2 regions of the Paenibacillus sp. FSL H8-0332 genome follow, and region 1 is predicted to be linked to the other one. Evidence: predicted binding sites of a transcription regulator. Region 1 holds the regulator's gene; the other holds the start of a gene.
What was found. The regulator NrdR, encoded in region 1, represses ribonucleotide reductase genes. The targets are predictions, from matches to a motif close to AACACNATATATNGTGTT.

Region 1 (7,795 bases):
ATGCTGGCAGGCCATAGTGTGGTTACCGTTGAACGCAGAGGCAAGTTTCTGCGTTTCGTATTTGACGGGCTGGTGATGGTCTCCCATCTGCGGATGGAGGGCCGTTACGGGATGTACCGTAAGGACGAGGTGCTGGACAAGCATACGCATGTTATTTTCCATTTCACAGATGGGACGGAGCTGCGTTATACGGATGTGCGCCAGTTCGGAACGATGCATCTGTTCGGGCCTGGGGAAGATCTGCTGCTGAAACCGCTGAATAAGCTGGGGCAGGAGCCGCTGGATGCGGATTTCACACTGGAACGGTTCAAGGAGATTGTCACGAAGCGGAGCACCAAGATCAAGCCGCTGCTGCTCAATCAGGAATATATAGTAGGGATCGGCAATATTTATGTAGATGAGTCCCTGCACCGCGCAGGCATCCACCCGGAGGAGACCGCGAAGTCCCTCACGGAGGATCAGCTGGCCAGATTGCACCTTGCTATTGTCGCAACACTGACGGAAGCGGTGAATGCCGGAGGCTCCTCTGTGAAGTCGTATGTCAACGGCCAGGGGGAGAGCGGGAGCTACCAGGATCAGCACAAGATCTACGGACGCAAGGATCAGCCGTGTGCCACCTGCGGCACGCTGATTGAGAAGAGTGTGGTCGGCGGACGGGGAACGCATTATTGTCCCAGCTGCCAGCCGGTACCTGTACTGATTCTGTGATTTTTTTATAGTGTCAGCGCTGCATTTACAGCCCGTTTCCGGGCCAGTTACACCTGAATAAGCCAGTTACATCAAAAGATAGGCACTCACTGCCCGTCCCGCCCATATAATGTGTGAAGATTGCTGATTATGGCGAAACGGAGCTCCGGCCAGGATGGCTTAATCCACCGGCTCCGGTTCTTCACGGGAGGGATTGCGGGTGCTGAGCCCATTGTTGTCACTATTGCTGCTTGCGTTTGCTCTTAGTCTGGATGGATTTGGTGTTGGCATTACATATGGACTGCGTAAAATGAAAATTCCTTTGCTCTCGATTGTGATTATCTCGCTCTGTTCTGGAGTGGTCATTTATGGTTCTATGCAGGTCGGCGTGCTGCTGGCCAAGGTGGTCTCGCCGCATGCCGCTTCCAGTGTCGGAGCGGTTATTCTCGTCTTAATGGGCTGCTGGTCCCTGTTCCAGATGCTGACGCAGAAAGAGAAGGAGCAGGAAGTGACTGCCCCAGGGACCGCAGACGAATATTCCGGGCGGGAAGCCAGGCTGGAGACGGCAGCTGCCGTACAAAGCGCGGAGGCAGAGCTGGAACCGCTGAAGCCGGCCGTATTCTCGCTGGAGCTTCGCCATCTAGGCGTGGTTATTCAGATTCTCCGCACACCGTCTTCTGCTGATATGGATGCCTCGGGGAGTATTTCTTCTATGGAAGCCATGATCCTGGGCATAGCGTTGTCGCTGGATGCCTTCGGGGCCGGCCTTGGTGCGGCACTGCTCGGATTCAGCCCGTGGTCCACCTCGCTGATGATCGCTGTATTCAGCGGAACCTTTCTGCTGCTGGGGATGAAGACAGGACTGAGATTATCCGGCAGCTACTGGATGAAGCATGCCGCTGCGCTGCCCGCGATATTATTAATTGTAATGGGTATAATGAAGTTATTATGAGGTGAGTACATGATTATAGGCTTAACCGGAGGCATAGCTTCGGGAAAAAGCACCGTGTCTGCACTGTTTGTCCGCAAGGGAGCTGCACTGGTGGATGCCGATGTCATCGCCCGAGAGGTGATGCTCCCCGGACACCCGGTGCTGGCGGCAGCGGTGGAGGCTTTTGGAGACCGTATCCTGCTGCCTGACGGCTCGCTGGACCGGGCGGGGCTGGGGGAGATCGTCTTCCGGGACCCGGAGGCGCTCCAGACTTTGAATAACCTGACCCATCCGGCCATCCGCAGGGAGATCAAGGCCAGGATGTATGCGCTTGAGCAGGAGAATCCGCAGCGGCTGGTCATTGTGGACATTCCGCTGCTCTACGAATCAGAGCTGGACTCCATGTTCGATCAGATTATTGTAGTCTATGTTCCGAGGAGGGTGCAGTTAGCCCGCCTCATGGAGCGCAGCGGAATGAAGCTGGAACAGGCTGAGGACCGGCTGCGGTCCCAGATGGATATTGAACTGAAACGCAGGAAAGCTAATTATGTGATCGACAATAGCGGTGATCCTGAGTCTGCCGAGCTTCAGGTTGCCCGGCTGTGGGACAGGCTGGGCCTGATATGATGAAGTGGCTGCGCAAAAAAAGAGTCCTGCTGCTGCTGTTCATCGGCTTCACAGCGATCCTGTTTCTCGGCTCCAACTGGATGTCATGGTTTTATCCCATATATTATAAAGAAGAGATCCGCCAGCACAGCCAGACGTATGAGATGGACCCGTTCCTGGTGGCATCCATCATCCGTGTGGAGACCAATTATAAGACCGGCCGCGAATCCAAAAAAGGCGCACTGGGACTCATGCAGCTGATGCCGGATACCGCCAAGTGGGCGCTCGAAAAGGCCAAGCTCCCCGAGGTGTCTCTGGAGCGGCTGAAGGAAGAGCCCTCCTCCAATATTGAATTGGGTACCTGGTATTTGTCTACGCTGTCCAAGCAGTTCGATGGCAACCGTATAGCGGTCATAGCTGCCTACAATGCCGGACCCGGCAAAGTGCAAAGCTGGCTGGATGAAGGGCAGTGGGACGGAACAGAAGCCTCTGTGAAGGACATTCCGTTCGGTGAGACCCGTCACTACGTGCAGCGTGTGATTTATTATTATGATCAATACACCGAGCTCTACAGTGAGTTCTAGGGTGCTTGTTACTTTTGCTGCTGTTATGTAAAAAGAAGCATCAAACGGCCGGAGGCCGTTCGATACTTCTTAGGCAAGCTTATGTCGCGCTTAACAGGTTATTATTTGTACTGACCTGCCAGTTGCTGTTCAGCCAGGGTTACAAGACGTTTAGTGATGTAACCACCGATCGAACCGTTTTCGTAAGAAGTTTTATTGCCTTGGTATCCATCTGGGGAGAGGGTGATACCTAGTTCCTGGGCAACTTCATATTTCAGTTGTTCCAAGGCACCGCGTGAGTTTGGAGCTACCAGGTTATTGGAGTTGTTATTTTGGCTCATTGCTGTTCACCTCCTATCGGTTGGTAACTGTATTATGTGCCGGACATGTCAGATTCATAACAACAAATAAACGGTGTTTTCTGGAAATTAATTTAAGCCCGCATAACCCTGGTGTATCAAAGGACCGGGCCTGACCATTCTAATGATGAGGAAGTGAAGTAGCTTATGAAATGCCCTTACTGTGACCACACCAATACCAAGGTCCTGGACTCGCGTCCGGCCAATGAGAATAAGTCCATCCGCCGCAGGCGGGAATGCGAGCTGTGCAGCCGCCGTTTCACCACCTTCGAGATGATTGAAGAGACCCCTCTGATTGTGATCAAAAAAGACGGCAGCCGTGAAGAGTTCAGCCGCGACAAAATCCTCCGCGGTCTGATCCGCGCCTGCGAGAAACGTCCCGTTCCTGTAGAGCGTCTGGAGGTCATTGTATCCGAGGTGGAGAAAAGCCTGCGCGGCATCGCCCTCGCCGAGATCGAGAGCCGCCAGATCGGCGAGCTGGTCATGGAGCAGCTCTATCCTGTCGACGAGGTAGCTTACGTCCGCTTCGCGTCCGTGTACCGCCAGTTCAAGGACATTAACATGTTCATGAAGGAATTGAAGGGACTGCTCTCGAAGACTGAGGAGCTGGACGGGCTGTAAGCTTCGCCGCTTAGGAGTGAAGGGTTCGATTGGTGTAGTGGGGCTGGCTCTGGGGTTAAGGGCCAGTTCCCGGGTGGGGCGTCTGTCCTCAAAAATAATTTCGAAAAAGTGTTGACACTAACAATGAATTTCTGTATTATATAGAAGTCGCCTACGAAACACATTGATGAATAAGCGGCTTGAACTTATCGGTCAGATCAGATTTTAGAATACATAATGTAATTCTAAATTGGTAAAATTATAAAAATATGGGGCCATAGCTCAGCTGGGAGAGCGCATCGCTGGCAGCGATGAGGTCAGGGGTTCGATCCCCCTTGGCTCCACCAATTTCATACGGACTCTTAGCTCAGTTGGTAGAGCAGTAGACTCTTAATCTATTTGTCCAGGGTTCGAGCCCCTGAGAGTCCATCACATTAAGAACGGCAGAGATGCCGTTCTTTTTGCTGTTTCAGGGAATCCATTCCCGAACCCCGAACCCCGAACCGCGAAATATGGTTTCCATCGATATCCTTCGGTTCTAAATGTGTCTAAAGGACTGCTACGGACCCCACAGCCCTTATGTTCTCTATTCAGCATAATTAAAAGGGCTAACGGACCGTATCGCGCTTATTGCTTCTTCACCACCATATATGAGATGAAATCCAGTAAATAGCGCCATCTGTGTCCGTAAGCTTGGTGAAATTGTGCTTTTTGTAGAAATAGGTGCGCCTCGGTCCGTTACAGCTGATTGATACCTCTACTTCTCACGCTCACAGCCACGGAATTCAAGTGTTTTTAGCATATCAGCTTTATAATTCATGCTCCTAAACATACGTTAAACTCTAAGCTGATATGTCCGATAACGCTGCTGTCCTCCGGCCACATCCAGTAACTGTTGTTCGACCAAATGATGCAGAATTCGTCTGGAGTGCCTATCCGTTACCCTGAGATGCTTAGCAAGCTCCAAAGGTGTGAATGCCCTGAGCAGACGTCTTGCGTAACGAAGGGTCTCCGCTTCCAGCCAAGTTAATGTGGAAGAAACATCCGTCGCAATGAATTTGCCGATAAAAGACAACACCAACTGCTGACATTGCTTGGGTTCTTCGATAATTGAAGGATAAGCGATAGGAAGAAAAGTCCAACTATCAAGTGCCAGTAAGCAATGCCGTCGGCATAGATCCTTGAAGCGTCTGACATCCAGATCTCTGGCGTGAGGTCCATAGCCTTGAATCTCAATCCCGCCTTTTGCACCTCCAGGCATATAAGCCAAGTCCAGATAGCGGTACCCGTTATTGAAATCACGCACTTCCCATTCTGGAAACAAATGATCGAAATTGCCGATTGCCGGAAACCATACCTTGCGGAGAAATTCAACTGTTCCGTGGCCTAATCCTTTGCCAAGTAACTCCTTGCGCCTGTGGTTGCTCTCATTCTTAAGATTGCTAACTAACCATTCCTCGTACTGCTGCTCAAATCGCGGCATCCGTACTCCTCCTCGAACGCTCAACTTAGTGTTTATTTTTCCCGCAAAAAAGCCGCCTCAATACTCAACCCTCTCCAAGAATCTAACTCGGAAGGGGCAGAGCATTAAAAGCGGCGTGTGCTTCACAACCTATGTTTCTTATTATAGCGCTACAAATCCAGGAATCAATAGATTCCACACCTGCTGTTTAATGTTCACCAGGGTCCTCAAAGGACATAACTATGGTTTGAAAATAGGGCTTGAATCCAAGCTTTGTATAAAGCGCATTGGCTTCGTGGCTTGCTCTCAAGGTTGCTGTATGTACACCTTTGTTATGTAAATCATGAAGAGCCTCTAGGCAGAGCGCGCTTGCAGCACCTTGATTTCGATACTGCTGCAGGGTTGATACGAACTCAATGGATGCCTGACTGCCGGTCTGAATGGCAGCGGAGGTAGCAATGGGAACGCCATCCAGGTAAGCAAGATAAAAAGACAACTCGCTGCGCGAAAGCCAAAATTCGTGATATGCCTGATCCAACATAGGCCAGCCATGCAGCGCCTCATTCACCACATCAATCCATAATGCAAATTCAGACGATGACGTAATCCTGTGTATATGTAGTCGCGGATTAGACTGTGGCAAGTTATGAATTTTTGCTAAATCTAGCGCCATACCCCATTCAGGCTTTTCGGGATCGGATAGATCCCTGAATCCTTTAGAGGCTAGAATAGTGGTTAGGCTTGCAGGCTTGGAGCTTGGCGGGATAAACCATATTTTTGGAGTTGCTCCTGATTTTAAGTCAGGCAGCAGCATGTCAATATGCTCGATTGCTGTATCCTCCTCAAGCGATACTTTAAAGACTAGTGAGGGACCGTCGAAACCAGGCAAAGGAGAAATCCATTCCACATCCCCCTGATGATATTGCATATGTTCTGCCAACGCCAGGGTATGCAGATATTTTTCCATTCCATCAATGATGCATTCCACATAATAATCGTGATTCATAAATCTCATCTCCAAATGGAATTTGAGGTAGGCGTCATCCAAGAATATTGCTGAGAAACTCTATAGCGCTTATCTCTTCCCTAAGAGCAGCTTGTTCCGTAAGCGGAGTCCAATGTAATTAAGCAGTACCTGCATCAGCAGGCTGTCTACTTGTGTGCCGGTGCCTTCGTATTGCAGCGACAGGTCAACGATGTTCTCTATACCTTGTAGCCTTACGTGAGCTATAGAGGCAGTCCGAGCACCTTTTTCCTTGGCTCTCTTCAACTGCTGCACCTGATGAAGATTATACTGCGGCATATAAATCAAGCTGATGACGGCCGACTTTTCGTTCACAGCGTCAATGGCTTTGACTTGATAATTGGGATCGATGAACGCATTGGTCTTCTTGCCCAGGAGCACCAGTTCCACCTGCAACCGCCATATCTCGGAATGCAAGGGAATGCCGATGAAGACGATCTCGTCACTGGATTCGATCATGGACAGCAGTGAAGTGATCGCCTGTTCATCCAGTCGGCTGGTGGTTTCCTTAATCTTCTCGGCCAGCATCTCGCCATAGGCTACCGGGTCAATGTCCTCATCCTTGAGTGCAGGATAGTATTTGCCGTCATATTGATATTGCAGAGGAGACTGATCATAGATCATCCGGAAGCTTGAGAAGTTGTCATAATACATCTGCCGCATGAAGCGGCTGACCGTAGAGACAGAGATATGGTTGGACTCAGCGAATTGCTGTATGCTTGAAGTCTGAAGCTGGTTATAGTTCTCCAGCATAGCTTTGGCGACATCAAAATAAATATCATCCTGGTCATAGGTGTTATAGCACTCCAGCAGCGCGAGAATATCTAGCATGATGTACAGACTTCCTTTATAGTTTTACTTCATTATAATCGGATTCGGGTGGAGAACATTCAGCACAAAATCGCCCATACCGGGTAAAGGTAGGGCGATTTTTTGACAATTGTGCGATTCGTTGTCTAATTACTTATGCGAGTACCCCGCAGCATGGATACCGGCCAGCCGACCGGAGGTATAGGCAAAGCCCAGCGTACCGCCTTCAAAATCAACATAAGCCTGTCCGTACATCCCGCCCGCATCAGCTCCGGCGACGTAAAGTCCAGGGATGGCCCGGCCGTCCGAGTCGGTGGCTTCGATCTTCTCATTGATGCGTACGCCGCCCAGCGTTCCGAGGTTGCGTCCGACATACTTAATGGCATAATAAGGACCTTGCTTGAGCGGAACCAGCCGCTTCGTATCGGAGAAGAACATAGGGTCATTGCCCTGGGCAATAGCCGTATTGTACTGCTTGGCGGAAGCGAGGAAGGTATCCTTGTCCACGCCGATCTCCTGAGCCAGCGCTTCCAGTGTACCTGCTCTGTGGACAACACCGGTGCCTTTCATTGAATCCAGCAGCGGAGTATAGTCCGTAGGTGTATTCTCAGCCGCAAGAATCGTATCTGTATCATTCGGTTCATTGAATTCCATGTAGAACTGGCGCTTGCCCTTCCATTTGGAGAAGTGGGGTTCGATGGCTGCCAGGCCCTTCTTCTTGATGGTGTTCAGCATGGCGGAGTCCAGAATCAG
Region 2 (7,795 bases), 3.4 Mb from region 1:
CCGTGAGCTGCAGGAGTATGGCATCAAGGTCCCTGGAGAGGTGTCGATTCTCAGCATCGGCAATAGCGAGGTCTCAGCCTTCTCCTTGCCAGCGCTGACCACAATGGATCTGAATATTGATTATTCATGCCGCACCGTCGTCGCCACGCTCCTCAAACGAATCGCCGAGCCCGGCAAGCCTGCGGAGAATATCGCCATTCTAGGCACACTGGTGGAGCGGGATTCTGTACGTGAGGTGTAAACTGTAACTTTTGGAAACTCGGGTACTTTATTTAACAAGGGTACTGTAAAGGTGGGGAATCGATCGATGAATTCATCTGTATTACTGCGTTTCTTCAAGTCGCGCAAGCTCAGCTACAGTATAGGCTTTGCCTTCATGTTCGCCGCTTCCTTCATTCAGACGTTATTTCCCAAAGTGTTGGGGGGGTGCGGTCGATCTGATGAAGGATAATGGTTTTGAGCCGGAGCAGGTGCTGACCCGGGTGCTGTGGATGGTGCTGATTGCGGCTGTCGTCTTCCTCTGCACCTTCCTCTGGAGAAACATCATTATCGCGAACGGCCGGAACCTGGAATGTTACATACGGGAGGAGCTGTACCGGCATTTCCTCAGACTCTCCCCCGGCTTCTTCAGCAGCCGCAAGACCGGCGACCTGATCGCTTATGCCATCAATGACATCTCAGCGGTGCGCATGACCTTCGGTCCGGCCACGGCTATGTCTTTTAACGGAATTGTTATCTGTATCTCCTCGGTCTACTTCATGTTCGCGTCAGTCAGCCCCAGTCTCACCCTGATTACCCTCTCCCCGCTCCCCTTCATCATCCTGCTGATGCTCTTCAGCGGCCGCAAGGTTAAGACCCGGTTCCGGATCGTTCAGAAACAGTTCGGCACTGTCTCTGACAAGGTTCAAGAGAATATTTCCGGCATCCGCGTCATCAAGGCTTATGTGCAGGAACGTCCGGAAATGGAGAAATTCAGTGAGCTGAGCAGCCGGATGAAGCAGGCCAACCTCGATCTGATCAGAATCTCCGCCGCTCTGCCCGCGATGGTCGAGTTCGGCTTCGCCGTCTGTTTCGTAATGAATCTGATGTTTGGCGGCCGGATGGTGCTGCGGGGAGAGATCAGTATCGGTGACTTTGTCGCTTTTAACGGGTATCTCAGCCTGATTGTAAGTCCCATAGTGTCGATTGGCCGGATCATCACCATTGTTCAGGGCGGGGTCGCTTCCCTCGGAAGACTGAATGACATTCTGCGGGTTCAGCCGGAGATACTGGAGTTGCCCCACGCTGTACGCACGCAGCCGGAAGGCTCCCTGGAGCTGCGCAATCTGACTTTCTATTATGAAGGCTCTGAGGTTCCGGCGCTGCAGGATATCTCGCTTGTTCTGCCTAAAGGCCACACACTGGGCATCATCGGCCGCACCGGCTCCGGCAAAAGCACCCTGGTCTCCCTGCTCTTCCGCTTCTTTGGCGTGAAGCCGGGGCACATCCTGCTGGATGGACGGGATCTTAACGATTATGCGCTGGATAGCCTGCGGGAAGGACTCGGTGTTGTGCCGCAGGATACCTTCGTGTTCGCCGCTTCCGTGACGGACAATATCGTCCTGTTCAAAGACGGCTATACAGACGCGGATGTGCAACATGCCGCAGCGCTGAGCCAAATCGCCGCAAGTATCGAGAAGCTCCCGGATGGCTATGATACCCAGCTGGGTGAACGCGGCGTGAACCTGTCCGGCGGGCAGAAGCAGCGGCTGGCCATTGCAAGAGCGCTGATCCGGAAGCCGGCGGTTCTGATTCTGGACGATGCGCTGTCAGCAGTCGATGCCGTAACGGAAGGACAGATTCTGAACAGCCTGCGGCAGACCCGCAAGGGCAAGAGCAATATCCTGATCTCGCACCGGGTCTCAGGCATTATGGAAGCCGACGAGATCATTGTGCTCGATAAAGGGCGTATCGCCGAACGGGGCACCCATGAGCAGCTACTGAAGAAAGGAGGGATGTACTATGACATCTATACCGGACAGCTTGACGAAGAAGGAGTCTGCGAGACGGAAAAAGTCTGAAGCGGGCGCTATGAAGCTGCTGCTGCGGTTATCCGCCCCTTATAAGTTCCAGCTCCTCCTTGCATGTCTGTGCGTGGTGATTGTAAACGGAGCTTTCCTGATCCAGCCGCTTATTCTACAGCGTGTCATCGACCACTTCCTGATTGGACGCGCCGCTCAAAGCGGATTGGATTCGATTGGAGGCTTAGCGCTGCTCTATGTGGCGGTAGCTTCGGCCGGGGGAATCTTCTCGTATCTCCAGGCGCTGATTGCCGGAAAAGCGGGACAGAGCCTGATCCATGAGCTGCGGGTACGGGTATTCTCTATCATTGAACGGCTACCGCTTCCGTATCTGGACCGTACCTCCTCCGGAAGGCTCATTACGCGGGCTACCAACGACACCGCTGAGATCAGCGAATTATATACGGATGTGGTCATCTCACTGGTCAAGGACGTACTGCTGCTGCTGGGGATCATCTACGCCATGCTGCTGCTAAGCCCGCCGCTTACGCTGGTTTCGTTTACCGTCATTCCCGTGATGGCCTTCCTGGTCCTCTTCATTAAGAACAAAATTAAAAAGAACTTCTTCCATATGAAGCACTATATCGGACAGATTAACGGTTTCTTTGCCGAGAGTCTCTCCGGGATGCGGGTCATTCAGAGCTTCCGCGCCGAAAAGGAAAAAGAGGATCAATTCCTGAAGCTGAACGGGGAATATTTCAAAACCACCCTGATTCAGGTGCGCCTTAACAGTGTACTGAAGCCGGCTTCGGATATGTTCCAGAGTCTGGCCGTTGCCATTCTGGTCTGGTACAGCATTGGCCGAATCTCCGGCGGCACCCTGCAGATCGGCGTACTGTTTGCGTTCACCACGTATATCAGGCAGTTCTTCGCGCCCATCTCCGATCTGGCTGACAAATATACGTCTATACAATCTGCCCTTGTATCCACCGAGCGCATCTTTGAGCTAATCCGTGAGGAGGACCGCCTGGAGCAGCCGGACCGCGGCTTGCCGATGGAACGCCTGCACGGTACCATTGAGTTCCGCCATGTCTGGTTCTCTTACAATGATGACGACTGGGTGTTGAAGGATGTAAGCTTCGTGATCGGTAAAGGACAGACTGCCGCCTTCATCGGAGAGACCGGAGCGGGCAAAACGACAATTATCAGCCTGATCAACGGCTTCTACCGCGTGCAGAAAGGCGAAGTTCTGATTGACGGCGTCAATGTGAACGACATCCGGCTGAATGATCTGCGGCGGAACATTTCCGTCGTCCTCCAGGATGTTTTCCTGTTCTCCGGCTCGATCCGCGACAACATCACCCTCGGTGATGACATCGCGGAGGAGAGCGTGCAGGAGGCGCTACAGGCCTCCTGCGCAGAAGAGTTCGTGCTGAGTTCGCCTGGAGGCCTCGACGAGCCTGTAACCGAGCGGGGCGGCACCCTGTCCGCAGGCCAGCGCCAGCTCATCTCCTTCGCCCGGGCGATCGCCCATAATCCTGCGATCTTCGTGCTGGATGAAGCTACCGCCAACATCGACACGTATACTGAGAAGCTGATTCAGAAGGCGATCGACAATGCGGCCAGCGGCAGAACAACACTGATTATCGCCCACCGGCTATCCACCATTGCCGAAGCGGATCTTATCCTTGCGATGAAGGAAGGCCGGATCGCCGAAGCTGGCTCGCCCAGCGAGCTGCTGAAGCGTGGCGGATATTACGCCGAGCTGCTGGAGGAGAGCAGGAGTCATATTATGACCTCCTGAGGCATTTTAAGCAGGGGGGATGGCTGACAGCCTATTGCTTGGGAGATGGTCTGCGCAATTATTCGGGTGTCCCTTGGCTGAGAATCAGCGGCTGCAATGGATGGTTCCTCGTCCTTGAGGAACCCAATTCCCGCAGGACAGAGGCCTAGCAAAATGCTTAAAAAAAATACTAATTAATTATAAGAGAATAGAATGCAGGCGGGGCGTGGGATTGGCGGTTTTCACCGGCAATTTGAGAGGCTGGAGAGGGCTGTTCATCTCTTGACTTTTCAATATATGGTAGTAAAATGATTAAACGTTACTAAATATAGTGTATATAAGTGAAAAGCCAATAAATCTAGTGAAATGGCCCATCATCATTTGTCAAGTAGAATGGGCTACATGTTATAGGAGGTTAGAGACCATGTTGATTGCTTACGATTCCAAGACCGGCAACGTTAGAAGGTTCATCAATAAGCTGAAGCTTCCCGCTGTTCAAATCGAAGAGCATATGATGATCGACGAGCCTTACGTGCTTGTTACATACACCACCGGATTTGGACAGATTCCAGCGAAGGTGGCTACGTTCCTTGAGCAGAATCATTCCAGACTCAAGGGTATTGCCGCGAGCGGCAACAAAAACTGGGGTGAGCTATACGCGCACAGCGCAGATCTGATTGCACAGCGTTACAACGTACCTGTTGTCGGCAAGTTTGAATTGTCGGGAACATTTGGTGATGTACAGCGCATAAAACAGGAGGTGGACCGGGTTGCGGCATATTGAACTGAACAACATGTTGATGAAGAGAGACGAAAGCGGCTTTTTCCAATTGGATAAGGACCAGGAGGCAGTAGCCGAGTTCATGCGGGATGTGGAGCGGCGCAGCCTGACCTTCACAACTACCAAAGCGAAGATTGATTATATGATTGCCAATGATTACTACGAGGACCTGTACGACCGTTACTCCGCTGCTGAGATGGAGGATGTCTACCGGATCGCCCATGAATATAATTTCCGCTTCCCTTCCTATATGGCGGCTTCCAAGTTCTATACAGATTATGCCGTCAAAAGCAATGACCGTAAGCAGTACCTGGAGCATTATCCGGACCGCGTAGCGGTAGTGGCTCTGCATCTGGGACGGGGCAACGTGGAAACTGCCCGTACACTGGCCCGCTCGATGATGGAACAGCGCCTGCAGCCGGCGACACCAACCTTCCTCAATGCCGGCAAAAGCCGCCGCGGGGAGATGGTCTCCTGCTTCCTGCTGGAGATGGACGATTCGCTGAATTCGATCAACTATGTGCTGAACACCTGCATGCAGCTGTCGAAGATCGGCGGCGGTGTTGCCGTCAATCTGTCCAAGCTGCGCTCGCGCGGTGAGACGATTAAGGGTGTAGAGGATGCAGCCAAGGGTATCATGCCTGTCCTGAAGCTCATGGAAGACGGCTTCTCCTACGCTGACCAGATGGGTCAGCGCAAGGGTTCGGGCGCGGCTTATTATAATATTTTTGGCTGGGATGTACTCGAATTCCTGGACAGCAAGAAGATTAACGCCGACGAACGGACACGCCTGAAGACGTTGTCTATCGGCCTGATCGTGCCTAACCGCTTCTACAAGCTCGCACAGGATAATCAGCCGCTGCATGTGTTCGCTCCTTACACAGTCTATCAGGCGTATGGTACGCACCTGGATGACATGGATCTGGACGTAATGTATGACACCCTGCTCGCTGATCCGCGCGTGAAGAAAAGAATCGCCATGAGCGCACGTGACATGCTGACCAAAATCGCCATGATCCAGCTTGAATCGGGCTATCCATATATTATGAACAAGAGCAATGCCAACGCTGCTCATGCCCTGCGGAATGTGGGTCAGATTAAGATGTCCAACCTGTGCACCGAGATTTTCCAATTGCAGGAGACTTCGGAGATTAACGATTACGGACAGCAGGACGAGATCCGCCGCGATATTAGCTGCAACCTGGCTTCGCTGAATATCGTGAATGTGATGGAGCACGGCAAGATCCGTGAATCCGTCCACGAAGGTATGCTCGCACTGACGGCTGTCAGCGATATGACAACTGTCTCCAACGCTCCAGGCGTGGCTAAGGCGAACAAAGAAATGCACTCCGTGGGTCTGGGCGTAATGAACCTGCACGGTTATTTTGCCAAGAACAAGGTGGCTTATGAGAGTGAGCAGGCCCGTGATTTCGCACGCACCTTCTTCATGACGATGAACTATCATTCGATTGAGAAGAGCATGGAGATCGCCGCCGAGACAGGTGAGACCTTCTATGGCTTCGAGCAGTCCGACTACGCCAGCGGCGTATATTTCGAGCGCTATATGACTACAGACTACCGTCCGGTTACGGCAAAAGCGCAGGAATTGTTCCAAGGCATCTATATTCCTACTCCTGAGGACTGGAAGCAGCTGCGTGAGCAGGTTATGCAGAACGGATTGTACCATGCCTACCGTCTGGCGATTGCGCCGACCGCAAGCATTTCGTACATCCAGAATGCCACCTCCAGCGTAATGCCGATTGTAGAGCAGATCGAGACCCGCACCTATGCCAACTCGACAACCTACTACCCGATGCCTTACCTGCGTCCGGACAATGTGTTCTATTATAAATCCGCCTACCAGATGGACCAGTTCAAGGTGATTGATCTGATTGCGGAAATTCAGCCCCATATCGACCAGGGCATCTCGACGGTCCTGCATGTGAACAGTGATGTAACGACCCGTGAGCTGGCCCGCTCTTACCTATATGCGGCGCATAAAGGGCTGAAATCCCTGTACTACACCCGGACCAATAAACTGTCTGTCGAGGAATGCCTGTCCTGCTCTATCTAAGAGCGGGCACGGGTACAGAAAGGGAGAATATACGATTATGAGCGCAATCCAAGCCGTGAACTGGAACCGTCCCGACGACGATTTCTCGCTGATGTTCTGGAATCAGAATATTATGCAGTTCTGGACCGACGACGAAATTCCATTATCCGATGACAAAATGTCCTGGCTCACGCTGAGTGAGATTGAAAAGGACTCCTATATGAAGGTGCTGGGCGGATTGACCCTGCTGGATACGATTCAGGGCGGCGTAGGTATGCCGCAGATTATGGAGCATGTGGACGGCTTGCAGCGCAAGGCGGTCCTCGGCTTCATGGGGATGATGGAGCAGATTCATGCGAAATCCTACAGCAGTATTTTCACCACACTGGCTTCCACCGAGCAGATTGACGGGATCTTCCGCTGGGTGGAGGACAACACGTTCCTGCAGTTCAAGGCCCAGACGATCTCGGAGTATTATCAAAAGATTGAAACGAAGAAAGACCTCTATCTGGCGATGTCCGCATCGGTTCTGCTGGAGAGCTACCTGTTCTATAGCGGCTTCTTCTACCCGCTCTATCTGGCCGGACAAGGCAAAATGACCTGCAGCGGCGAGATCATTGACCTGATTCTGCGCGATGAGAGCATCCACGGCGTATATGTCGGCGTGCTTGCCCAGGAGATCTTCGAGGAGTTGTCCGAAGAAGACCAGAGCGATGTCTACCAGACCCTGGTGGGTCTGCTGCGCCTGCTGCACGCGAATGAGGAGCAATACACTGAGCAGATCTACGCGCCGATTGGTCTGGTTGAGGAAGTGAAGACGTTCCTGCGCTACAATGCCAACAAGGCGATGATGAACCTCGGCCATGATCCGCTGTTCGATGAAGAAGAGATCAACCCGATCGTGCAGAACGGGATCAGCACCCACACGAAGCAGCATGACTTCTTCTCGAAGAAGGGGAATGGGTATGTGCGGGCTATGAATGTGGAGCCTTTGCGGGATGAGGATTTTAAGTTTTAAACTTGTACATTCCGATTCCGGGATAGTCGTGGCTCCAGAGAAGTTTTGGACTTCCGGCCGCTGTTAGGTTTGGATTTCCTGATTTTAAACCGCTGTTCGCGGTAGAAATCCAAACCTAAAGGCGAACGCTATCGCTCCTACAGTTCCAAAATTCCCTTCC

Region 2: a site for NrdR is predicted at 4,102-4,119, ahead of nrdI (class Ib ribonucleoside-diphosphate reductase assembly flavoprotein NrdI). Genes of this name have one in related genera too.

What each region holds. Positions count from the first base shown of each region.
Region 1 is NZ_CP150145.1:1,960,935-1,968,729, forward strand. Features, by position in the region: gene mutM (DNA-formamidopyrimidine glycosylase) at 1-708, shown strand, start outside; gene NST43_RS08450 (manganese efflux pump) at 908-1,639, shown strand; gene coaE (dephospho-CoA kinase) at 1,649-2,245, shown strand; gene NST43_RS08460 (lytic transglycosylase domain-containing protein) at 2,245-2,808, shown strand; gene NST43_RS08465 (alpha/beta-type small acid-soluble spore protein) at 2,910-3,128, opposite strand; gene nrdR (transcriptional regulator NrdR) at 3,294-3,767, shown strand; tRNA gene NST43_RS08475 (tRNA-Ala) at 4,018-4,093, shown strand; tRNA gene NST43_RS08480 (tRNA-Lys) at 4,103-4,175, shown strand; gene NST43_RS08485 (transcriptional regulator) at 4,582-5,229, opposite strand; gene NST43_RS08490 (GNAT family N-acetyltransferase) at 5,417-6,214, opposite strand; gene NST43_RS08495 (hypothetical protein) at 6,284-7,063, opposite strand; gene NST43_RS08500 (FAD-dependent oxidoreductase) at 7,193-7,795, opposite strand, start outside.
Region 2 is NZ_CP150145.1:5,392,003-5,399,797, forward strand. Features, by position in the region: gene NST43_RS23280 (LacI family DNA-binding transcriptional regulator) at 1-241, shown strand, start outside; gene NST43_RS23285 (ABC transporter ATP-binding protein) at 441-2,060, shown strand; gene NST43_RS23290 (ABC transporter ATP-binding protein) at 2,002-3,804, shown strand; gene nrdI (class Ib ribonucleoside-diphosphate reductase assembly flavoprotein NrdI) at 4,208-4,567, shown strand; gene nrdE (class 1b ribonucleoside-diphosphate reductase subunit alpha) at 4,554-6,638, shown strand; gene nrdF (class 1b ribonucleoside-diphosphate reductase subunit beta) at 6,676-7,635, shown strand.